3 regions of the Terribacillus sp. 7520-G genome follow, and region 3 is predicted to be linked to each of the others. Evidence: predicted binding sites of a transcription regulator. Region 3 holds the regulator's gene; each other region holds the start of a gene.
The links. Region 3 encodes CtsR, which represses protease genes until heat stress. Its sites were predicted from a motif close to ATGGTCAATAAAGGTCAAACA; they were not measured.

Region 1: the regulator CtsR is predicted to act here: its motif matches at 1,259-1,279, upstream of CHH53_RS04355 (ATP-dependent Clp protease ATP-binding subunit).
Region 2: the regulator CtsR is predicted to act here: its motif matches at 942-962, upstream of clpP (ATP-dependent Clp endopeptidase proteolytic subunit ClpP).

Annotation. Positions count from the first base shown of each region.
Region 1 is NZ_NQFP01000010.1:38,325-40,600, reverse strand. It holds gene mbcS (acyl-CoA synthetase MbcS) at 1-1,168, shown strand, start outside; gene CHH53_RS04355 (ATP-dependent Clp protease ATP-binding subunit) at 1,373-2,276, shown strand, end outside.
Region 2 is NZ_NQFP01000027.1:2,668-4,943, forward strand. It holds gene CHH53_RS10535 (manganese catalase) at 1-725, opposite strand, end outside; gene clpP (ATP-dependent Clp endopeptidase proteolytic subunit ClpP) at 1,026-1,613, shown strand; gene CHH53_RS10545 (RDD family protein) at 1,658-2,272, opposite strand.
Region 3 is NZ_NQFP01000036.1:22-2,297, reverse strand. It holds gene mcsB (protein-arginine kinase McsB) at 1-304, opposite strand, end outside; gene mcsA (protein-arginine kinase activator protein McsA) at 304-840, opposite strand; gene CHH53_RS12775 (CtsR family transcriptional regulator) at 861-1,322, opposite strand; gene CHH53_RS12770 (MgtC/SapB family protein) at 1,451-2,053, opposite strand.

The sequences.
Region 1 (2,276 bases), on a different contig from region 3:
GCTTTCTGTCGGAGGGCCGGCTGAAGGATGGCAGGAACTCCAAGTGCTTAAAGCGGCAGCATCGGATGAGCTGGAAACAGTGCGGACATCAAGAGACGACTTAGCGCTGCTGTCTTATACGAGCGGTACAACAGGGAATCCAAAGGGTGTGGTTCATACACATGGCTGGGGCTACGCACACTTGCGTACAGCAGCTGAGAACTGGCTATCCGCTTCCAAAGGGGATATCGTGTGGGCAACAGCAGCACCGGGCTGGCAGAAATGGGTATGGAGCCCATTCCTATCCGTATTGGGCACAGGGGCAACTGGCTTTGTCTACATGGGGCGTTTTGATGCCAAAACGTATCTTTCCCTTTTGGAGGATTATAAAATCAATGTGCTCTGCTGTACCCCGACAGAATACCGCCTGATGGCAAAGGTGACGGATCTTGGCAGCTATAACTTGAGTGCTTTGCATAGTGCGGTATCTGCCGGCGAACCATTGAACCGGGAAGTGATCGATGTCTTCCAAAAGCACTTTGATATTATTGTGCGTGATGGCTATGGACAGACAGAAAGCACGCTGCTGCTTGGTATCATGAAAGGGATGGAGCCTAGACCAGGTTCCATGGGTAAACCGACACCAGGTAATGAGGTAGTCGTGATCGATGAAGATGGCAATCCGGTAAAAACGGGTGAAGTCGGTGATATTGCACTGAAGCTGGACAGTCCTGCTTTGTTCAAAACATATTTCCGTGAGCCGGAACGACGTGAACAAGCGGAAAGAAACGGTTACTTCGTCACTGGCGATCAAGCTTCCGTCGATGAAGACGGGTATTTCTGGTTTGAAGGCCGCAGCGATGACATCATCATCAGCTCCGGTTATACGATCGGACCATTCGAAGTGGAGGATGCCTTGGTCAAACATCCAGCTGTAGCGGAATGCGCAGTCGTTGCCAGCCCGGATGAAATTCGCGGCAATGTCGTCAAAGCATTCGTCATCCTGCGCGAAGGTGTGGATGAGGACGATCCGGAGCTTGTCAAAGAATTGCAGACACATGTGAAAAATACCACTGCACCTTATAAGTATCCACGTAAAATTGAATTCGTCAAAGAATTGCCGAAGACTTCCTCCGGTAAAATCAGACGGGTCGAATTGCGCAACCAGGAAAAACAAAAAACGAAATAAAACAGAAGCATCGCCTACAGCCGGGCGGTGCTTTTTTATTTGCCTTGGGCTTAAACTAAAATAATTATAAAAAATAAAGCAAAGTACTTGAAAGTCAAAGAAGGTCAGACTATAATGAAGTCACAAGGTCAAAGATAGTCAAAGTCAAAGCGTGACACTTGACCAATTGAACCAAACAAAACGATTAGGGAGGTAATTGTATTTATGAAATGCCAACATTGTGGTGAACGAGAAGCAAATGTGAACTTGTTTATGCAATTCAATAACCAAAAACAACAATTACAGCTCTGCCATACTTGCTACAACGAAATGAAAAATACATCTAAAAATCCTGCAGGTTTCGCAAACAATGGCGGAACAATGGATGATTTCTTCAAGAATATCTTCCAAGGAGCACAATCCGGCTTCCAAGCCGGAGCCAACGGCCAAGCGCAAGCTGGCGGTAATGGCCGCGGAGGGCTGCTCGACTCACTTGGCAAGAACCTGACAGATGGCGCACGTGCAGGTCTGATCGATCCGGTAATCGGCCGTGAGCAAGAAGTGAAACGTGTCATCGAGACATTGAACCGACGCAATAAGAACAATCCAGTCCTGATCGGGGAGCCAGGGGTAGGTAAGACAGCTATTGCAGAAGGACTAGCTTTGCAGATCGTCGAAGGAAATGTACCTGTAAAGCTGCAAAATAAAGAAATCTACTTGCTCGATGTCGCTTCGCTGGTTGCAAACACAGGCGTACGCGGCCAATTCGAAGAAAAGATGAAACAGCTGATCTCTGAATTGCAGCAGCGTAAGAATGTCATCCTGTTCGTCGATGAAATTCACCTATTGGTCGGGGCCGGGTCTGCCGAAGGTTCCCAAATGGATGCAGGGAATATCCTGAAGCCGGCACTGGCACGCGGCGAGTTACAATTGATAGGTGCAACCACTTTGAAAGAGTACCGTCAAATCGAGAAAGACGCCGCGCTTGAACGCCGCCTCCAGCCGGTAATGGTGAAAGAACCGTCAGCAGGGCAGGCAATTGAGATCCTGAAAGGATTGCAGGAGAAATACGAAGCATACCATCAGGTTTCTTACACAGAGGATGCAATCAAGGCGAGCGTGAACTTGT
Region 2 (2,276 bases), on a different contig from region 3:
TGACCGCCGTCCGGAGCTGTCCCGTTTGCCCAGCTGCCTTCTTTGGAGTCTTCTCCTTCAGAGAAGTTGAACAGGCTATGGGAGAATCCATCTGCTTCAAGCTCTTTTGGGAATGATCCTGGTACGATGACACCGTTTTTCTCTTCCAATTCACGGGCAGCGGCGATCCATTGATTTTGATGCATGGAATCACGTGCCAAGAGGAAGGACAGCATATCGCGTACACCTCGGTCTTCCGTCATTTCATATAACCGGGCGACCTGCAGCCGGCCCTGGGACTCGGCATTGATGTTGGCACGGATGTCTGCCAGGAGGTTACCGCTTGCGATGATATAGCCAGCGTTCCAAGGGACGCCGTTGCTGTCTGTCGGGCGAGGCCCCAGACCGGAAACGATCGCGTGCTGCGGGTTCATGCCGCCCAGAATGGCCCCGATGACAGGATCCTTCGCTGCCTCTTCCTGCTCTTTGACAGGTGCACCATCAAGCAGGCGGGCAATCATCGTTGCGATCATTTCGACATGACCGATCTCTTCGGTAGCTGTATCCATGATCAAATCCTTGTATTTTTCTTCTCCGCGGGCACTCCATCCTTGGAATAAGTATTGGAGGGCTACCGTGATCTCACCGAACTGTCCACCCAGGATTTCCTGCATTTTCTTCGCAAACAATGCGTCTGGCTTATCCGGTTTTGCGGGATATTGTAGTACTTTCGAATGGTTGAACATGTTGTTGCCTCCTTCGGTTTATTTGCTTTCCGCTGATAACGTTCCACCATGGCAAATGATTTAAACCATCTGCTGGAGCTGTAATTAAATTGAAAAGTAAACTTATTTGCAGGAGAATATCGATTGAAAGTCAAAGTTAACGGGATACTGTATTTCTGGCGTTTATTTGCATTCCAACTAGGGAAGCATGGAATAGGCGATAGAAAGTAAGTATTTTGTTTGACCTTTATTGACCTTTTAGGTAAGATAAGGTTAGTCATTACTTAGCATAATGAGCTCATATCCAAAGGAGGATCTATCATGAATCTAATTCCTACAGTTATCGAACAGACAAACAGAGGAGAACGTGCTTACGATATCTACTCCCGTCTGCTGAAAGACCGGATCATCATGCTTGGCAGCGCAATCGATGATAATGTTGCCAACAGCATCGTTTCCCAGCTATTATTCTTGGCTGCGGAAGATCCAGAAAAAGATATTTCCCTATACATCAACTCACCAGGAGGATCCATCACCGCAGGTATGGCTATCTATGATACAATGCAGTTCATTCAGCCGAAAGTATCGACTATCTGCATCGGTATGGCGGCTTCCATGGGTGCATTCCTATTGACTGCCGGTGAAAAAGGCATGCGCTATGCACTTCCGAACAGTGAAGTGATGATTCACCAGCCTCTAGGCGGTACACAAGGTCAGGCAAGCGATATCGAAATCCACGCTCGCCGCATCATCGAAATGCGCAAAAAATTGAATGAAATCATGGCGGAGCGCAGCGGTCAGCCGCTTGAAGTAATCGAGCGCGATACAGACCGTGATAACTTCCTTACAGCAGAACAAGCGGTTAACTATGGCTTGATCGATAAAGTAATGGAGAAACGCCCTTCATAAGACATAGGAAAAGCCATCCAGCATGCATTGCTGGATGGCTTTTTTCATTCATGGATGACAAGTGTATCTGCAAAGAAATCATGCACGCCTTGTTTCCTTGGTGTAAATGCCACGACCACATAAAGGATGGTCAAAAACAACAAGCGGTGGATGAAACGGCCTACCACTTCCCGAATCAGCGTATCCGACCAGGACAGGCCTCCTCCGTCCTTCCGGATGACGCGTAAGCCGAAGATCATCTTTCCTAAAGTCTGACCGCGCCATTTGGTCATGAACAGGAAATAAGCAAAGAAAATCACTCCGCCAAGCAAAGCGCTGACACTCCATATCCAAAGCGTCGCTTCATAAAAAGCGTCTATCATCGTAAAAGGCTGGACGAGCAAACCCGTCAGGCTGAAAACAACGATGAGATCGACAAGATATGCCCAGAAACGCATCCAAAATCCAGCATAGCGTTTATCAGCCACAGCCGCCGGAGATGCCGCCCCAGGCTGCTCCATCGCTTCCTCATCAAGTTTTTCCTTCCCTTGATACATATCGGATAGGGCATCTGACTCTGTCTGTCTGTCAGATTCCGCAGCTTCCGGTATCCCTGTACTGGAGATATCCTGATCGGGTGACGTCAGTTCTTCTGGATGCTCACGTTTTTCTTTATCCATGCTA
Region 3 (2,276 bases):
CGTGTTCTGCCAAATGAGGGCTGATCAAATGTTTCTCGACAAATACTTTTTTCTCGATCGGTGATAAATCGGCAATCCGGATGAATTGCATCTTTCCGCGATCCTGGAATGCGGCATCCTGATAGCTGTCTTGGAAGAAATTAAGTACATCGTCCAAATCCTCTGCCTTGGCAATTAAGGGGAAAGTTCGATTCTCAAAGTTCCTGGCTAACCGAATACGGCTGCTCATGACTATATCGCAATCCGGTCCATTTTCTTTCATCCACGGGCTGATTGCATCACTCATGAAATTCTCAAGTGACATTAGCTCTCACCCTCTTCCCGGCCATCCTGCTCCAAAGAACGTATCTTATCGCGGAGCTCCGCTGCTTTTTCAAATTCCTCCGCTTGAATATATTGCTGCATGGATTCCCGATATGCAGCGATTTTTCGTTTCTTTTCGATACCGCTGCCCATCCTCTTTGGTATCTTGCCTTCGTGTTTGGTATTGCCGCTGTGTACCCGACGGAAGATAGGGTTCAGATTATCCTCGAATGTTTCATAACAGGATGCACAACCGAATTTCCCCAATCGGGTAAACTCATGATAGGTGAGTCCGCACTTCGGACAAGCAAGTGCTGCCGGTGCTTGAGAGAAGTGTTTATGTCCTTGGACAGTCGATGGATTCATATGGAATAGACCAGATAATAAGTTATGCAGGGAATACCCTTCTTGGCCGTAGGAGACATATCCGTTTTCCTTGGCACATTGCTCGCATACATGCATTTCCGTCTTCTGCCCATTGACGACATTCGTCAAATGTAATGTAGCTGGCCTTATATGACATTCTTGACATTCCATCTTGATGCCTCCTTATCTGACTAGTACTTGATAGCAGTCAGCATTGAAACCAGGATACGTGACCTGACCTCATCGCGAAGCGGAAGAGGGAAGGCTAGTGTATCTCGGCTGGTTGCCCTAAGCATGATTTTCGCTTCCCGTTCTGTCAGGATATTCTCTTCTGCCAGGCGTTCGATCACGTTATTGGCAGTCTGCTGTGAAACTCGCGGCTGCACCATTTCGATCACGTCGTCTATCAAACTTGCTTCCGTATGATGCTTTACCCGAATTATACGAATATAACCGCCGCCGCCACGCTTGCTTTCAACCAGATATCCCTTTTCGACGGTGAATCTCGTTTTGATGACGTAGTTGATTTGGGAGGGCACGCACTGAAAACGATTGGCTACTTCGCTTCGCTTTATCTCCACTTCCTGCGTATCCGTTGACTGAAGGATCTGCTTAAGATATGCCTCGATTATGTCAGATATATTATTACTCACACAAGTTTCCTCCCTTCTTTTGACTTTGACTATCTTTGACTATATTATATACATTTTGCAGGAGGAATGCAAAGCACTTCTTCTTTAGCATAGCCCCCAAAAACAGAAAAAAACCCTTAAAAAGGGTTTTAACTTTTCACCGTACTGACCGATTTGATATTGGTTAGATCAGTCAGTTCCTCGAAGAGCTCCATTTCATTTATAGCCTGACGTGTTTCCAACTCAACATGCAGCATCCTGCTATCATGGTGATACTTTTTCATTTTCATGTTTGTCAATGCCAGATGATGGCGCTCGAGTATTTCCATGATGGGAGCCACACTATCTTCCCTGCCCAGTTCAATATCGAGAAGGTATGCTTTCTGCTTTTTACTGGACAAAAACAGTTTCTCGAAATTATTCAGGAATATGAGAATGGATAGAATGATGATGGTTGTGAATACAGCCTCCATATACATTCCTGCCCCTATCACAAGACCGAGGCCTGCTACGGTCCAGACAGATGCGGCTGTCGTGAGACCCCGGACAGTAGTTCCATTGACCAGGATCGTCCCCGCTCCCAGGAACCCGATCCCGCTGATGACATAAGAAGGTATACGTGCAGGATCGAATTGCACATAGTCATGCTCTTCGCTGAATTCCGTAAAGCCATATAAAGATAAAATCATCATAAGACAAGATCCCACGCCTACAAGGATGTGAGTCCTTAAACCAGCGTGATGATTACCCATCCCACGCTCCATCCCGATAGCACCTGAAAGGAATATCGCAATTATTATTTTAATCATTACCGTTAAAAATTGATCGTTAAAGTATTGCTCCATCCATGCTTCCCTTCTTTCTCTTAGCAGTATATGAATATTCTCGTCTCAATATGAAGTGAAATATTTACATTCCCTAATCGACAGAAGTATAAAGCAAAACATAAAAAATCTCCTGATAAGTTATGATTAA